One region of the Leclercia sp. GHBNCSD genome, then DNA from elsewhere that is predicted to be linked to it. Evidence: predicted binding sites of a transcription regulator. Region 1 holds the regulator's gene; each other region holds the start of a gene.
What was found. Region 1 encodes PurR, which represses purine synthesis genes. Its sites were predicted from a motif close to CANGCAAACGTTTGCNTG; they were not measured.

Region 1 (4,460 bases):
GGGGCCAGCAACGCCGCCAGGCTGACGCCCGGAATAAACCCGATCGCCCAGGTACCGATCACGCTGACGGCAAACAGGCCCAGCAGCCACGGCAGCATCTGGTGACCCGGCCATTTTTGCAGGGCGGCGCGGCAGCCGTAACCCCCAATCAGGAAGGCGATAGTCTGCGGCACATAGCTCAGTCCGATCGCCGCCGGGCTGTAGCCCATATCGCTGAGGATAAACGGCGAGCCGGTCAGCCAGGCGAAGAAGCTGGCGGAACAGGCGGCGTAGATCAGCACGTTGCCGCGGTAGATCCGGGAGCGAAGCAGGGTAAAGAAGGTCACGCGGGAGGTTGGCTGCGCCTCTTTTACCGTCACTGGCTTCAGGAAAAAGGCCGGGATCATCAGCACCAGGGTAATGGCAAACAGCACCGCAAAAATGGCCTGCCAGCTGAAATGGGCGAGGATCCAGCTGCCGAGCAGCGGTGCCAGCGCTGGCGACAAGCCAACCAGCGGCATGATGGTGGCGAAAATGCGGTTGGTTCGCGATGCCGGGTAGTAATCGGTCACCAGCGCCTGCCAGGTCACCGCCGCGGCGCAGACCCCCACCGCCTGGATAAAGCGTAGCACCAGCAGCCAGGTGGCGTCGCGTACCCACAGCATACCGAGGCAGCCGAATGCAAAGATGGCTAAGCCGGCCAGCAGTACCGGCTTGCGTCCGAAGCGGTCAGACATCGGTCCCCAGAGCAGCTGCGCGAAGGCAAAACCGGCCAGGAAGAGGCTCAGGCTGGCGCTGATGGCGGCAGCCGGGGTTTGCAGATCCGCCTGCATGATGGCGAACGCAGGCAGGTACATATCGGTGGCGAGGAAGCCCAGCACGCTCAGGCCGCCGAGCCAGACTAAAAATCCTTTCCCGGGTTGCATGGTTTTATTGTCCTTATGGATGCAGGTTTAGGTAGCCGCTGAGTGTAGGCAGTGCAATCCCGCTTGTGAAACGCTAATATTTGGCGGTTGCATTCAAATTTTTTGCAGGCAGAAAATGTGGTCAGAATATTCCCTTGAAGTGGTGGATGCCGTGGCGCGTAACGGCAGTTTCAGCGGCGCGGCACAGGAGCTACATCGTGTCCCGTCAGCCATCAGCTATACGGTGCGTCAGCTTGAGGAGTGGCTGGCGGTGCCGCTATTTGAACGGCGACACCGTGATGTGGAGCTGACGCCTGCCGGGCTGTGGTTTCTGAAGGAGGGGCGTTCTGTTATCAAAAAAATGCAGATCACCCGCGAACAGTGTCAGCAGATTGCCAACGGCTGGCGCGGGCATATCTCCATTGCGGTGGATAACATCGTTCGTCCCGAGCGCACCCGCCAGATGATCGTCGACTTTTATCGCCACTTCGCTGACGTTGAGCTGCGTGTCTCCCAGGAGGTCTTTAACGGTGTCTGGGATGCGCTGGCGGATGGCAGGGTGGAGATGGCGATCGGCGCGACCCAGGCGATACCGGTGGGGGGGCGCTACGCGTTTCGCGATATGGGGATGCTGAGCTGGGTCTGCGTGGTGGCGAGCCACCATCCGCTGGCCGCGCTTCCCGGCCCGCTCAGCGATGATACCCTGCGCAACTGGCCGTCGCTGGTGCGGGAAGATACCTCCCGCTCGCTGCCGAAACGGATCACCTGGCTGCTGGATAACCAGCGGCGGATCGTCACCCCGGACTGGGAATCCTCTGCGACCTGCCTGTCGGCCGGGCTGTGCGTGGGGATGGTGCCGGTCCATTTTGCCCGGCCCTGGATAGACAGTGGCAAATGGGTGGAGCTGACGCTGGAAAACCCCTTCCCGGATGCGGCCTGCTGCCTCACCTGGCAACAAAACGACATGTCACCGGCGCTGGCGTGGCTGCTGGATTATCTGGGGGACAGTGAAACGATGAACAGGGAGTGGTTGCGGGAGCCAGAGGTACTGGCTCCCTGAGCGGATCAACGGCGGTAGTCGCGGAACGGGCCATCGGCGACGGAGCGGCGTTCGATCAAACGCGGATGCACTTCAATGGACTGCGACTCTTCACGTTTATTGACGATACGGTCGAGCAGCATGTTGAAGGCGGTCTCGCCCAGCGAATCTTTTGGCTGGTGGATGGTGGTCAGCGCCGGGGTGAAGAAACGGGCGTTGCGCACGTTATCATACCCGATCAGCGAAACGTCCTGCGGAACGCGCAGGCCCATCTCGTCAGCGGCACACAGGGCACCCATCGCCATAACATCGCCGCCGCAGAAAATAGCGGTCGGACGCGGCGTCTGGGAGAGGATCTGCTGCATGGCGCGATAGCCGGACTCCGGCTCAAAGTCGCCCTGGACGATCCAGTTTTCCGGCACCGTGATTAAGGCTTCTTCCATCGCTTTCATAAAACCGGCCAGACGACCGGCACCGGTGTTGCGCTCCAGCGCGCCCGGGATGACGCCGATATCGCGATGCCCGCGTTCGATCAGATAACGTCCTGCCATGTAGCCACCTTCAAAGGCGTTATCAATGACCGAGTCGGTGAAGTCCGCTTTCGCTTCGCCCCAGTCCATCACCACCATCGGGATATTGCGATACTCTTCCAGCATCTTCAGCAGCGGCTCCGGGTATTCCGAGCACATTACCAGCAGGCCGTCGACGCGCTTTTGCGCCATCATTGACAGATAGGCCCGCTGCTTCTCCAGGCTGTTCCAGGCGTTGCCGAGGATCAGGGTGTAACCTTTCTGGAAGCAGTTTTTCTCTACCGCTTCAATAATTTCTGCGAAGTAGGGGGCTTCGCTGCTGGTCGCCAGCAGGCCGATCGATTTGGTGTGGTTCACCTTCAGACTACGGGCGACGGCGCTCGGAGAATAGTGCAGCTCTTTGATCGCTGCCCAGACGTTGTTACGCGTCTCTTCCGCCACAAAGCGGGTTTTGTTAATAACATGTGATACGGTTGTAGTGGAAACGTTTGCGCGTTTCGCTACGTCTTTAATTGTTGCCATCAGATGTCACTCCAGACCATATCTTAAGCTCCTGAAAAACCAATAGGTAAACGTTTGCCTTCACTCGCCCTAATTGCGCAATTTGAATTGCGGTACGCCGGGAAAACGACACAGGACGTCAGGAGGGGGTCAATGGCCGGTACGCTAATAAATTTAGCGTGGAATTTTGGCTGATCTTGACCAAAAGGGGAAGAGTAAAAATCGATATCAATCTAAATCCAGCAAGATTTTTACCCTGAACTGTGCAAAAATGAGCAAGCTCACTCTTCGTAGGGTGATTAAAAGGAGAAAAATTGATGAGTACCGATCTTAAGTTTTCGCTGATTACCACCGTTATTGTTCTGGGTCTGATCGTTGCCAGCGGTCTTACGGCTGCGCTGCACTGATATTTGCGAGGGAGCTAACGCTCCCTCGTCTCCCTTCTGCTATTGTTACGCGTCCGGCAAAAATCTTTTGCCAAATTGTTAACTTCTCATTTTTTGTGATTGATGTCATGCTTTCGCCTTCATTGTTCTGTGTCGCCTGACGACACGGTATCCGGAGTTGAAGTATGAAAATCAATTTTCCGCTGCTGGCCCTGGCCATTGGCGCATTTGGCATCGGCACCACCGAGTTTTCTCCAATGGGACTGCTACCGGTTATCGCCCGGGGTGTGGATGTCTCTATTCCCGCTGCGGGCATGTTAATCAGCGCCTACGCTATCGGCGTAATGGTAGGGGCACCGCTGATGACCTTGCTGCTTTCCCATCGCGGCCGTCGTAATGCGCTGATCTTCCTGATGGCGATCTTTACCGTCGGTAACGTGCTGTCGGCGCTCTCCCCGGATTACACCACCCTGATGCTGTCGCGTATTTTGACCAGCCTCAATCACGGCGCCTTCTTTGGCCTCGGGTCGGTGGTCGCCGCAAGCGTAGTGCCGAAGCATAAACAGGCCAGCGCCGTAGCAACCATGTTTATGGGTCTCACCATCGCCAATATTGGCGGCGTACCCGCCGCAACGTGGATGGGCGAAGCCATCGGCTGGCGGATGTCCTTCCTGGCGACGGCGCTTTTGGGCGTGGTCTCGATGGTCGCGCTCTTCTTCTCCCTCCCTGCGGGTGGCGCGGGCGAAAAGCCGGATGTGCGTAAAGAACTGGCGGTGCTGATGCGCCCGCAGGTGCTTTCCGCCTTACTGACCACGGTTCTCGGTGCTGGGGCAATGTTCACCCTCTACACCTACATTGCGCCCGTTCTGCATGACATTAACCAGGCGACGCCTGCTTTTGTTACCGCGATGCTGGTGCTGATTGGCGTCGGTTTCTCCCTCGGCAACTTCCTGGGCGGCAAGCTGGCGGACCGCTCCGTAAGCGGCACCCTGAAAGGCTTTCTACTGCTGCTGATCGCGATTATGGTGGCGATCCCGTGGCTGGCACGTAATGAAGTGGGGGCGGCGTTCGCGATGGTGGTATGGGGAATGGCGACCTTTGCGGTGGTACCGCCGCTGCA
Region 2 (4,460 bases), on a different contig from region 1:
TATGCTGCGTCTGCTGGAGCAGGCGCGCATGGTGGCGCAGTCCGATGTCAGCGTGCTGATTAACGGCCAGAGCGGCACAGGGAAAGAGATCCTCGCCCAGGCCATTCACAACGCCAGCCCGCGCGGCAAAAACGCCTTTATCGCCATTAACTGCGGGGCGCTGCCCGAGCAGCTGTTGGAGTCCGAGCTCTTTGGACACGCGCGCGGCGCCTTTACCGGCGCGGTCAGCAGCCGGGAAGGGCTTTTCCAGGCGGCGGAAGGCGGCACGCTATTCCTCGATGAAATTGGCGACATGCCGGCGCCCCTGCAGGTTAAACTGCTGCGCGTGTTGCAGGAGCGCAAGGTCAGACCGCTCGGCAGTAACCGCGATATCGACATCAACGTGCGCATCATCTCCGCGACCCACCGGGATCTGCCCAAGGCGATGGCGCGCAACGAGTTTCGTGAAGACCTCTTCTACCGTCTCAATGTTGTTAACCTGAAGATCCCGGCGCTGGCGGAGCGGGCAGAAGATATTCCGCTGCTCGCTACTCAGCTGCTGCGCCAGGCCGCGGAGCGGCACAAGCCGTTTGTCCGTGCATTTTCCACCGACGCCATGAAGCGGCTGATGACCGCCAGCTGGCCCGGTAACGTGCGTCAGCTGGTGAACGTGATTGAGCAGTGCGTGGCGCTCACCTCCTCGCCGGTGATCAGCGATGCGCTGGTGGAGCAGGCGCTGGAGGGCGAAAACACCGCCCTGCCGACCTTCGTTGAAGCCCGCAACCAGTTTGAGCTTAACTATCTGCGTAAGTTACTGCAGATCACCAAAGGCAACGTCACCCATGCGGCGCGCATGGCGGGGCGTAACCGCACCGAGTTTTATAAACTGCTCTCGCGCCATGAGCTGGAAGCAAACGATTTTAAAGAGTGATGCGCTAAATTCCGCCTGAATATGATACTGTGAGCAACCGATTACGAGGCAGCTGACAGGCATAAGTTTAAGGACCACCATGAAAAAGATTGATGCGATTATTAAACCTTTCAAACTGGATGATGTGCGCGAAGCGCTGGCAGAAGTCGGCATTACCGGCATGACGGTGACAGAGGTGAAAGGCTTTGGTCGTCAGAAGGGCCACACCGAACTCTACCGTGGCGCAGAATACATGGTCGATTTCCTGCCGAAGGTGAAGATTGAGATCGTGGTGTCGGATGACATCGTGGATACCTGCGTGGATACCATTATCCGCACCGCACAGACCGGCAAAATTGGTGATGGCAAAATCTTCGTCTTTGACGTGGCGCGCGTGATCCGTATCCGTACCGGCGAAGAAGACGACGCAGCGATTTAATTACCCGTTGTTTGACATCCCGTAGGCCCCTGCAAGCGCAGCGCCGCCGGGCAAAAAAAAGCCCCTCTACTGAGGGGCTTTTTGCATTACAGCACCTTATGCGGGCCGAAGCATTCGTAGTGAATGTTCTCTTTATTCACCCCCAGCTCAAGGAGCTGCGCGGCGGCATACTGCATAAAGGCCACCGGGCCACAGACGTAGAACTGCATCTCCGGGGCGTGGAACTGCTCTTTATGCTCGCTTAACGCCATCAGGCCTTCGCTGTCGAAGCGGGCAGCGGCACGGTCGTCATCCGACGGCAGGCGATACCAGGTATGAGCGGTAAAGTGCGGCAGGCCGGCAGCCAGGCTTTTCACTTCATCAGAAAACGCATGCACTTCGCCATTCTCTGCAGCGTGGAACCAGTTCACCTGCGCCTTATGCTGCGCCTTCGCCAGGGTGTCCAGCATCGCCAGCATCGGGGTCTGGCCGACACCGGCGGAGATCAGCGTCACCGGGGTATTGCTTTCAACAGCCATAAAGAAGTCGCCCGCAGGGGCGGCCAGATGCACCACATCACCCACGCGGGCTTCGTTATGCAGCCATGTCGAAACCTGACCGCCTTCCTCGCGTTTTACCGCAATGCGATAGCTTTTGCCGTTTGGCTTGCGGGTCAGGGAGTACTGGCGGATCTCCTGATGCGGGAAGCCTTCAGGCTTCAGCCACACGCCCAGGTACTGGCCTGGCTGGTAATCGGCAACCGGCTGGCCGTCGACGGGTTCAAATTCAAAGCTGGTGATAAGCTGGCTGCGCGGGGTTTTTTCCACGATACGGAAGGCGCGGGTACCTTCCCATCCGCCGGTCTTACTGGCGTTTTCGCTGTAGATCTGCGCTTCACGGTTGATGAAGACATTCGCCAGCACGCCGTAGGCTTTGCCCCAGGCGTCCAGCACCTCCTGGCCCGGGCTGAACATTTCGTCCAGGGTCGCCAGCAGGTGGGTGCCAACAATGTTGTACTGCTCAGGTTTGATCTGGAAGCTGGTATGTTTCTGAGCGATTTTTTCCACTGCTGGCAGCAGGGCCGGCAGGTTCTCGATGTTGCTGGCGTAGGCGGCAATGGCGTTGAATAACGCTTCGCGCTGATCGCCATTACGCTGGTTGCTCATGTTAAAAATCTCTTTGAGCTCCGGGTTGTGCGCGAACATACGATCGTAAAAATGGGCGGTAAGTTTAGGACCCGTTTCGACCAGCAGGGGAATCGTGGCTTTTACGGTAGCGATGGTTTGGGCATCTAACATAGCAGCTTCCTTCAAATGTTACTTTAATAGTGTATTTTGAATGCATCTTATAAAAAATAACCCTGCTTTGTAAATGGTTCTTTGCAACATGAATTAACTGCATCACAAACCTGAAAAGAATTCCCTTTTGCAGGGCGAGTACGCTATTCCTCAAACCCTTGCGTGGCGGGTAGGTAAACGTTTGCGTAAAATCCTTTGTCAAGACCTGTTATCACTCTGCTAATCAGTTATACTGTTGCCCGTCGTCCATCAGGACTGCCTTTTCAGGCCAAAATTTACTTGTTAGCTGAGTCAGGAGATGCGGATGTTAAAGCGTGAAATGAACATTGCCGATTATGATGCCGAACTGTGGCAGGCTATGGAGCAGGAAAAAGTACGTCAGGAAGAGCACATCGAACTGATCGCCTCCGAAAACTACACCAGCCCGCGCGTGATGCAGGCGCAGGGCTCTCAGCTGACCAACAAATATGCTGAAGGTTACCCGGGCAAGCGCTACTACGGCGGTTGCGAGTATGTCGATGTGGTTGAACAGCTGGCAATCGACCGTGCAAAAGAGCTGTTTGGCGCTGATTACGCTAACGTGCAGCCGCACTCTGGCTCTCAGGCTAACTTCGCTGTCTATACCGCACTGCTGCAGCCGGGCGATACCGTACTGGGTATGAACCTGGCGCAGGGCGGCCACCTGACTCACGGCTCCCCGGTTAACTTCTCCGGCAAACTGTACAACATCATCCCTTACGGTATCGATGAGTCCGGTAAAATTGACTACGCCGACATGGAGAAGCAGGCCAAAGAGCACAAACCGAAGATGATCATCGGTGGTTTCTCTGCCTACTCCGGTGTTGTTGACTGGGCAAAAATGCGTGAAATCGCAGACAGCATCGGCGCATACCTGTTCGTCGATATGGCACACGTTGCCGGTCTGATCGCCGCAGGCGTCTACCCGAACCCGGTTCCACACGCACACGTTGTCACCACCACTACCCACAAAACCCTGGCCGGTCCGCGCGGCGGCCTGATCCTGGCGAAGGGCGGTGACGAAGAGCTGTACAAAAAACTGAACTCTGCTGTCTTCCCAAGCGCGCAGGGCGGCCCGCTGATGCACGTTATCGCGGCAAAAGCCGTGGCGCTGAAAGAGGCGATGGAGCCAGAGTTCAAGGTTTACCAGCAGCAGGTTGCTAAGAACGCCAAAGCGATGGTGGAAGTCTTCCTGAACCGCGGTTACAAAGTGGTCTCCGGCGGGACTGAAAACCACCTGTTCCTGCTGGATCTGGTTGATAAAAACCTGACCGGTAAAGAAGCTGACGCTGCCCTGGGCCGCGCCAACATCACCGTTAACAAAAACAGCGTACCAAACGATCCGAAGAGCCCGTTTGTGACCTCCGGTATCCGTATCGGTTCTCCGGCTGTCACTCGCCGCGGCTTTAAAGAAGCGGAAGTGAAAGAGCTGGCGGGCTGGATGTGCGACGTGCTGGACAACATCAACGACGAAGCGGTTATCGAACGCGTGAAAGCGAAAGTGCTGGAGATCTGCGCCCGCTTCCCGGTTTACGCATAAGTCTGCCTCGCAGAACAGAAAGGCCGCGCAAGCGGCCTTTTTTATGGCTAACGCCGGTCGATGGAGATAGCGCCCGGCCCGGCCACCGCCAGCAGCAGGAATCCGCCAGCGATGCTGATGTTCTTGAAGAAGTTAATCATGTTCGGCATTACCGCATCGCCACTCATATCCCAGTAGTGGTGCCCAATCAACGCCGTTCCCAGCGTATAAAAGACAAACAGGACCGCCAGCGGGCGAGTAAAAAAGCCGAGCACGATGAGAATGGCGGCGGGCACTTCCATGATCACCGCCACAATG
Region 3 (4,460 bases), on a different contig from region 1:
GCCGCCCGGCCCCATCGTTACTGCATTCCCAACGTGTGCGGCAACCACAGCGATATTGCCGGAATGTAGGTCACCATCCCTAACACTATCAGCAGCATGGCATAGAACGGCAGCATCTCCTTCACTACGGCTTCGATCTTCTGCTTGCTCACCGCGCTGGCGACAAACAGCACCGATCCTACCGGCGGGGTAATCAGGCCGATCCCGAGGTTAACCATCATGATCATGCCGAAGTGCACCGGATCGATACCCAGGGCGTTGGTCACCGGCAGCAGGACCGGCGTCAGGATCAGGATGATCGGCGCCATGTCCATCAGGGTGCCAATCAGCAGCAGCATGATGTTGAGGTACATCAGAATGACGTACTTGTTATCCGACAGCGACGTAAAGAATGCGGTGATGCGCATCGGCAGCTGCATGTAGGTCATCACCGCGCCAAAGGCCGCGGCAAAGCCAATCAGGATCATCACGATGGTGACCGTTTTGACCGTGCGGCACATCAGCTTCGGCAGCTCGTTCCACTTATAGTCGCGATAGATAAACATGGTGACAAAGAAGGCCCACAGGCAGGCGACCGCCGCAGACTCCGTTGCGGTAAAGATACCCGACAGGATCCCGCCGAGAATAATCACCACCGTCATCAGGCCCCACAGCGCATCCAGCATGGTTTTTAACGCCTGCTTGAACGGAATGCGCTCCCCTTTCGGGTAGCCGCGCTTGCGCGCGAAGCATAAACAGAGCGCCATCAGCCCCATGCCCAGCAGCAGACCCGGCAGTACGCCCGCGATAAACAGCGTGGCGATAGAGACCGTGCCGCCTGCCGCCAGGGAGTAGATCACCGAGTTGTGGCTCGGCGGGATCAGAATCGCCTGCACCGAGCCGCTGGCGGTGACCGCCGCCGCATATTCGCGCGGATAGCCCTTCTTCTCCATCTCCGGGATCATCACGGTCCCGATGGAGGCGGTATCCGCCACCGAGGAGCCGGAAATAGCGCCGAAAAAGGTCGAAGCGACGATATTCACCAGCGACAGCCCGCCGCGAATAAAGCCGACAAAGATATAGGCGAAGTTAACCAGCCGCCGGGCAATGCCCCCTTCCGCCATGATCGCCCCCGCGAGGATAAAGAACGGGATCGCCAGCAGGGTAAATTTGTTCACCCCGCTGGTGATTTGGATCATTAATGCTTCCAGCGGCAGATCAATCCACAGCGCGCCAGCCACGGCGCTTAAGCCGACGGCAAAGGCCACCGGCATCCCCAGCGCCAGCAGAATGGCGAGGGTGAATAACAAAACAAAGGCATCCATTGTTCACCCCTTAACTGTGGTTGCCGATCAGCACGACCGGGCGACTTTCCTGAGAGCCAAACAGCAGGCGCTCAAGCACAAACAGGATCAAAATCGCCGACCCCACCGGCAGCGGCAGATAACTTTCGCCGGAGGTCAGGATCGGAAACTCCGCGACCGGCTGGTCCCAGAGTTCAATGCACAGCAGGTAGCTGTACCAGAACATGATGCCGGAGATGACCAGCATCAGCAGATCCACCACCCGTGCGCAGACCGTTTTCAGTGAGTCTGGCAATCTGTCTGTGAGCATGTTCACCGCAATATGTGAGCCGGCGCGGTAGCTCACCGCCGCGCCGATAAAGGTGAACGTCACCATGCAGATAATGGCAATCGGCTCCGGCCACGACTCACCGCGGTTGAGTACGTAGCGCGAAAAGATGCCAATCGGGATAACGATGGTCATCACCAGCAGCGACAGCCCGGCAATGGCCATCGCCAGCAGGTAGAGACGGTCCATCCATTTCAGATAGAGTTCGGACATAAATACTCCGGCTTACTTAACGTCAGCGATGGCTTTCATCAGATCCTGATGTTTTTCACCATACTGGGCGCGCACCGGCTCGGTCGCTTTGACGAACACCGCCTTATCGATGTCATGGAACTGCACGCCGCCCGCCTTCATCTTCGCCAGCGCTTCGTCGTTGTAGGCCTGCCACAGCTTACGCTGCTCCATCTGCGCTTCACGGGCCAGGGTCTTAATTTTTTCCTGCTCGTCGGCGCTCAGCTTGTCCCACTTCATTTTGGAGTAGAGCAGCATTTCCGGAGTGATAAAGTGGCCGCTCAGGGTGTAGTTTTTGGCCACCGGCATGTAGTTGTGGGCGATATAGGTCGGTGGGTTATTCTCAGCGCCGTCGATAACGCCGGTCTGCATGCCGCTGTAGACTTCACTTACCCCCATCGCCACCGAGTTGGCGCCCATATCTTTCAACGTCGCCAGCGCCACCGGGCTGCCCTGAACGCGGATTTTCTTACCTTTCAAATCTTCCGGTTTAACAATCGGATCTTTGGTGATCAGGTTACGGGTGCCGGAGTCCATCCAGCCGAGGAAGACCAGCTTCGATTTCGGGTTCGCCGTCAGTTTTTCGCCGATCTGCTTACCGATGTCGCCGTCGATCACTTTGTGCATATGGTCTTCATCGCGGAATACATACGGCAGGGTAAAGACTTCGATATCCGGCAGGATGGCCGCAACCGGCGCCATGGAGACGCGGATCATATCGATGGCGCCCATCTGCGCCTGCTCAATCATCTGCTTTTCATCACCCAGTACGCCGCCAGGGAAGACTTTGATCTCCAGCTTGCCGTCGGTTTGTTGTTTAAGTTTTTCACCCATATGCTCCACCGCCACCACGTTCGGGTAGCCTTCAGGATGCACATCAGCAGCTTTAATGGTTTGAGCAGAGACAGAGGCAGCAAAAGCAGACAGACACAGAGCGGCCAGCAACGGCTTGATGGTCGTTTTCATTGAGTCAACTCCAGGGTATGAGGTAAGCGTTGGAACGGCGTTTTAGTTTTCAGCTTCAAAACTAGCCTAAGGCCTGGAAAACGAGGGTGAAGCGCCTCACAAAAAAGCGCTAAAATTTGAAACAATGGTTCAAATTGGTGATGGAGTTCAAACGAATGGCCTTTCAGGCCCGTGCAGGAGGGCGTGCCGGAGGGCGGCTACGCCTTACCCGGCCTACGCGTAGGCCCGTGCAAGCGCAGCGCCGCCGGGCAAAATGGCATTAGCCTTTGCGGATCAGATAGCGATAGGGCAGCGAGGCGGTTTCCTGTGCCAGCAGCTCATGTTCCATAAAGGTACAAAAGCCGGGAATATCGCGGGTGGTGGCCGGATCGTCGGCAATAATTAATAGCGTCTCGCCGGTTTGCATCGTGCGCACGGTTTTGCGCACCATCATCACCGGTTCCGGGCAGCGCAGGCCCTGGGCGTCAAGAGTATGGTCTGGGCTGGAAAACAGATCGGTCATCGTCGTCTCGTTCAGATAAAAAACGGCAGTAGTTTACGCCCCAGACCGGGCAAAGCAAACCAGGTTAACGATTGCGTAAAAATTAGCCGTTGCAAAGCACAATGAAAGCAGTATGATGCGGCCGGTTTTCAGAATCTGTTCCAACAGGCGTTATTGTTGAAGCCAGTCTGGAGACGGACAGCGCGCAAAAACCGGAGCGTACATAGAGTACGTGAGGATTTTGAGCACTGCCCGGATTCAGAATGGCGAATAAAATAGCCTGATGGCCAGATTCATATTGGGTTCCCTCACCCCAACTTATAAAAAGGTCACAATATGACGCAGTTCTCTCAATCGCAGCGCGTAAAAGCGTTGTTCTGGCTTTCGCTTTTCCATCTGCTGGTGATTACCTCCAGTAACTACCTGGTACAGCTGCCGATCTCCATTTTTGGTTTTCATACCACCTGGGGCGCGTTCAGTTTCCCGTTTATCTTCCTTGCGACCGATCTTACCGTCCGTATCTTTGGCGCACCGCTCGCCCGACGCATTATTTTTGCCGTCATGCTTCCGGCGCTGTTTGTGTCGTACGGGATCTCCTCGCTGTTCTATATGGGAAGCTGGCAGGGCTTTGAGGCGCTGACGCACTTTAACCTTTTTGTCGCCCGTATCGCCGCCGCCAGCTTTATGGCCTATGCGCTTGGGCAGATCCTCGACGTGCATGTCTTTAACCGCCTGCGCCAGAACCATCTCTGGTGGATGGCGCCGACCGCCTCCACGCTGTTTGGCAACGTCAGCGATACGCTGGCCTTTTTCTTTATCGCCTTCTGGCGCAGCCCGGATGCGTTTATGGCCGAACACTGGATGGAAATTGCCCTCGTGGATTACGCCTTCAAGGTGCTTATCAGCCTGGTCTTCTTCCTGCCGATGTACGGCGTACTGCTGAATATGTTGCTGAAAAGATTCGAGGATAAATCTGAAATTTCAGCATTACGGGCAGGTTAAAGGTTCCCCTGAACAGTTGTGATAAGATGGATTGATGCGCCGTTATGGCCGTTTATCGAAAGGAAGAATGTAATGCGCAATCTGGTTAAATATGTCGGGATTGGCCTGCTGGTGATGGGGCTTGCCGCTTGTGATAACAGCGACACGAAAGCACCTGCTCAGGCTGCGT
Region 4 (4,460 bases), on a different contig from region 1:
GACGCAGCGAATCCCCGGGAGCTTACTCAGGTAAGTGACCGGGGTGAGCGAGGAAGCCAACGCGCCTGCAACGTGAAGGATGACGCGTATTTATTCGTCTTCGAGTAGAGCTTCGTACGCGGTGGCATCCAGCAGGGCGGCAACTTCCGCTTCATCGCTGGCTTTGATTTTGAAGATCCAGCCTTCGCCGTAAGGCTCGCTGTTGACCAGCTCCGGGGAGTCGCTCAGGGCGTCGTTAACCGCCACGATTTCGCCGCCGACCGGGGCATAGATGTCTGAAGCCGCTTTTACCGATTCCGCCACCGCACAGTCGTCGCCCGCGGTCACGGTCGCGCCCACTTCCGGCAGATCCACAAAGACCATGTCACCTAACAGCTCCTGAGCATGTTCGGTGATCCCAACGGTATAGGTGCCGTCGGCTTCTTTGCGCAGCCACTCGTGTTCTTTGCTGTATTTCAGTTCTGCTGGCACATTGCTCATTGAATTTCTCCTGATAAAAATAATTAGGCGACCGGTTTACCGGCGCGAACAAAAATTGGTTTGGTCACGCGGACCGGCATTTCGCGGTTGCGGATCTGCACCACGGCCGTCTCGCCAATGCCCGCCGGCACACGCGCCAGCGCAATACTGTAACCCAGCGTTGGGGAGAAGGTGCCGCTGGTGATAATGCCTTCGCAGTGGTTGCCATTGGCATCGGTGAAACGTACCGGCAGTTCACCGCGCAGGACGCCTTTCTCGGTCATCACCAGCCCAACCAGCTGTTCGGTGCCCTTCTCACGCTGCTGTTCCAGCACTTCACGACCGATAAAGTCGCGATCGGCCGGTTCCCAGGCTATGGTCCAGCCCATGTTGGCCGCCAGTGGAGAGACCCCTTCGTCCATCTCCTGGCCATATAAATTCATACCAGCTTCCAGACGCAGCGTATCGCGCGCGCCCAGACCCGCCGGCTTAACGCCCGCTTCCACCAGCGCACGCCAGAAATCGGCCGCTTTTTCGTTCGGCATGGCAATTTCATAGCCCGCTTCACCGGTGTAGCCGGTGGTCGCCACAAAGAGATCGCCCGCCTGCACGCCAAAGAACGGCTTCATGCCTTCGGTGGCTTTACGCTGTTCTTCGTTAAACAGGGAGGCGGCTTTCGCCTGGGCATTTGGCCCCTGCACCGCAATCAGCGACAGGTCGTCACGCACGGTGATGTCGATGCCGTAAGGTTCAGCGTGTTGGGTGATCCAGGAGAGGTCTTTTTCGCGGGTGGCGGAGTTTACAACGAGGCGGAAGAAATCTTCAGAGAGGTAATAGACAATCAGGTCGTCAATAACGCCGCCGGAGGCATTCAGCATGCCGCTATAGAGCGCTTTACCCGGCGTCTTCAGTTTGGCGACGTCGTTTGCCAGCAGATAGCGTAAAAACTCCCGGGTGCGGCTGCCGTGCAGATCGACAATGGTCATGTGAGAGACGTCGAACATACCGGCATCGGTGCGCACCGCATGATGCTCATCAATCTGCGAACCATAATGCAGCGGCATCATCCAGCCATGGAAATCGACCATGCGTGCACCGCATAAGGTGTGTTGTTCATACAAAGGCGTCTGTTGAGCCATCTTATCCTCGTTGAATGAGCTGGGCTGTCTTGCGTTTCATGGCGAAAAATTCACCACGAAACCCGGCATCGGCATCGCTCCCGGACACCGACGCAAACGTTCTCTTTCCTCAGAACTTACCACCGAAAACGGTGGTTAACCATAAGGCAAAATGGGTCATCACATTAGCTTATGGTCAAAAAAGCCAGCAAAGCGTACAGAGTTATTCACTATAAAAATGCGAATCGTTCCGCACAAAAGCAAAGTTGATAAGATGGGATTTAGCACAGGCTGATATTTACTGCGGAAAAATGCGCGAAATTTCCGTAACATAAAAATAGCCAGATTAGTTAATCTAATGCGAAAAAGGCGGTGAAATTAGATTATTTCAAACGAGGGAGATCCCCCGGTCTGCAGGCCGGGAGAATAAAGTGTGATGGAGTTCTAAATTAGCGTAGCCAGTCCGGCAGGTCGTTAAGTCCCATCGCCTGACGCAGAAGTTGTGGTTTAACGCCCGGGAGGGTGTCAGCCAGTTTCAGACCGAGATCGCGCAGCAGTTTTTTCGCCGGATTGGCACCGGCAAAGAGTTCGCGGAAGCCCTGCATCCCCGCCAGCATCATTGCCGCGCTGTGCTTACGGCTACGCTCGTACCGGCGCAGGTAAATATGCTGACCAATATCTTTGCCCTCACGATGGAGGCGGCGCAGTTCATTCACCAGCTCGGCGGCATCCATAAAGCCCAGGTTTACCCCCTGCCCGGCCAGCGGATGAATGGTGTGCGCCGCGTCGCCCACCAGCGCCAGGCGATGCGCCGCGAACTGGCGCGCATAGCGACCGGTTAACGGGAATACCTGACGCTCGCTTTCGACAGTGCAGAGCCCCAGCCGGTTATCAAAGGCCACGCACAGGGCCTGATTAAACGCTTCGGCTGATGCCTCCTGCATCTGCTGCGCCTTCTCAGGGGAAAGCGACCAGACGATGGAGCAGAGATGCGGATCGCTGAGCGGCAAAAAGGCCAGAATGCCGTCGTTATGGAAGATCTGCCGGGCCACCGCCTGGTGCGGTTCCGCGGTGCGAATAGTGGCGACCAGGGCATGATGGCGGTAGTCCCAGTACGTCAGGGGAATGTCGGCTTTGTTGCGCAACCAGGAGTTGGCACCATCGGCCCCGACCACCAGACGCGCAGTCAGCATGTCGCCGCTTTGCAGGGTAATAAAGGCATCGTTTTCACCCCAGGCCACCTGCTGCAGTTGTGCCGGGGCAATCAGCGTAACGTCGCTGCACTGCTGCGCTTTCTGCCACAAGGCATGATGGATCACCGCGTTTTCGATGATATGGCCGAGATGGCTGTAGCCCATGCTCTCATCATCAAAGGCGATATGCCCGAAGCTGTCTTTATCCCACACTTCCATGCCGTGATAGCAGCTGGCGCGCTGGGCGATAATCTCTGACCAGACGCCAACGCGGGTCAGCAGCTTTTCACTGGCGGCGTTGATCGCCGAAACGCGTAGCTCAGGCGGCGCATCGGGAGCGACAGGCTGCGGCTGTTTCTGTTCCAGCACCGCCACGCGCAGACCGCTCCCCTGCAGACCGCAGGCCAGCGCCAGTCCTACCATTCCGCCACCGACAATGGCGACATCAACATTCTGCACTTTGTTTACTCCTTAGCGAGCGACCCAACCAAGCGTCCTCTGTGCCAGCACATCGCGTGCCGGAATGAATAGTTCCATCGCCATTAACCCGGCGTTACGCCCCACGACCAGCGGCGCCCAGCGATTGGCAAACAGATGCACCAGCCCGTCGGTTACGCCGATCGTCGCCGCTTTATCTGCCTGGCGACGCTTCTGGTAGTGGCATAACACCGGATATGCCCCGCAATCCTGCTGTTGCGCAAATGCCTCGGCCAGGGTTTCGGCAAGGGTCATGACATCGCGCAGCCCGAGGTTAAAGCCCTGTCCGGCGATGGGATGTAATGTCTGTGCTGCATTGCCCACCAGCGCGACGCGATGGGAGACAGATTGCGACGCCGTAGTTAAGGCCAGGGGATAGAACGAACGCTTGCCCGCATGGGTGATCCGCCCCAGCCGCCAGCCAAAGGCTTTTTGCAGTTCGGTGCAGAAGCGTTCATCAGACCAGCTCTGCACATCGTCCGCACTCTCCAGCGGATGGCACCAGACCAGCGAGCAGCGCCCCTGCGACATCGGCAACATGGCCAGCGGGCCATGTTGGGTAAAACGTTCAAAAGCGCGACCACGATGTGGCTCGGCGGTGGCGACGTTGGCAATCACCGCCAGCTGATGATAGGGCTGCTGTTGCCACTGGATCCCGCACTGCTGGCCGAGCGCCGAACGGGAGCCGTCGGCAGCCACCAGCAGTTGTCCGTCAAGGGTGGTGCCGTCATCGAGGGTGACGCTCACCGCCGCTTCGCTGCGGGTAAAATGCTCCACGCGCGCCGGGCAATGCAGCGTCACGCCAGGGGCCTCCTTTAGCAGACGGAACAGGCGCAGACCCACGTCGTGCAGTTCAACCACCTGCCCCAGCGCATCAATGCGGTAATCCTGCGCCTCAAGGGTGACAAACCCGGCGTGGCCCCGGTCGCTGACATGAACGGTTTCGATGTCCGTGGCACAATCGGCAATCGCCTGCCAGATGCCGCTACGCGCGAGCTGCTGGCAGGTGCCCTGCGCCAGGGCGATAGCGCGTCCGTCAAAACCCGGATGGCCCGTTGACTGCGGGGCAACGGCTTCGATCAGATGGATCGGCAGCTTACCCTGGGTCAGGGAAGAGAGGGTCAGCGCCAGCGTTGCCCCCGTCATGCCTCCGCCAACGATGATGATGCTCATGCGCGCGCCGCCGCCATCAGCGCCTCGATCTCATCGGCAT

Region 2: glyA (serine hydroxymethyltransferase) is a predicted target of PurR. The motif match lies at 2,776-2,793, and genes of this name have one in related genera.
Region 3: tusA (sulfurtransferase TusA) is a predicted target of PurR. The motif match lies at 3,371-3,388, and genes of this name have one in related genera.
Region 4: gcvT (glycine cleavage system aminomethyltransferase GcvT) is a predicted target of PurR. The motif match lies at 1,688-1,705, and genes of this name have one in related genera.

Annotation. Positions count from the first base shown of each region.
Region 1 covers NZ_JBQVYO010000002.1:334,959-339,418, reverse strand. The annotation lists gene punC (purine nucleoside transporter PunC) at 1-905, opposite strand, end outside; gene punR (DNA-binding transcriptional activator PunR) at 1,021-1,944, shown strand; gene purR (HTH-type transcriptional repressor PurR) at 1,950-2,975, opposite strand; gene cydH (cytochrome bd-I oxidase subunit CydH) at 3,272-3,361, shown strand; gene ACT3IC_RS21955 (MFS transporter) at 3,526-4,460, shown strand, end outside.
Region 2 covers NZ_JBQVYO010000001.1:3,167,372-3,171,831, forward strand. The annotation lists gene glrR (two-component system response regulator GlrR) at 1-910, shown strand, start outside; gene glnB (nitrogen regulatory protein P-II) at 990-1,328, shown strand; gene hmpA (NO-inducible flavohemoprotein) at 1,415-2,605, opposite strand; gene glyA (serine hydroxymethyltransferase) at 2,910-4,163, shown strand; gene ACT3IC_RS15270 (DoxX family protein) at 4,211-4,460, opposite strand, start outside.
Region 3 covers NZ_JBQVYO010000001.1:2,286,571-2,291,030, reverse strand. The annotation lists gene ACT3IC_RS11050 (TRAP transporter large permease) at 18-1,304, opposite strand; gene ACT3IC_RS11045 (TRAP transporter small permease) at 1,315-1,824, opposite strand; gene ACT3IC_RS11040 (TRAP transporter substrate-binding protein) at 1,837-2,808, opposite strand; gene tusA (sulfurtransferase TusA) at 3,068-3,310, opposite strand; gene ACT3IC_RS11030 (7-cyano-7-deazaguanine/7-aminomethyl-7-deazaguanine transporter) at 3,626-4,291, shown strand; gene ACT3IC_RS11025 (DcrB family lipoprotein) at 4,364-4,460, shown strand, end outside.
Region 4 covers NZ_JBQVYO010000001.1:2,803,984-2,808,443, reverse strand. The annotation lists gene gcvH (glycine cleavage system protein GcvH) at 91-480, opposite strand; gene gcvT (glycine cleavage system aminomethyltransferase GcvT) at 504-1,598, opposite strand; gene ubiI (FAD-dependent 2-octaprenylphenol hydroxylase) at 2,027-3,229, opposite strand; gene ubiH (2-octaprenyl-6-methoxyphenyl hydroxylase) at 3,242-4,420, opposite strand; gene pepP (Xaa-Pro aminopeptidase) at 4,417-4,460, opposite strand, start outside.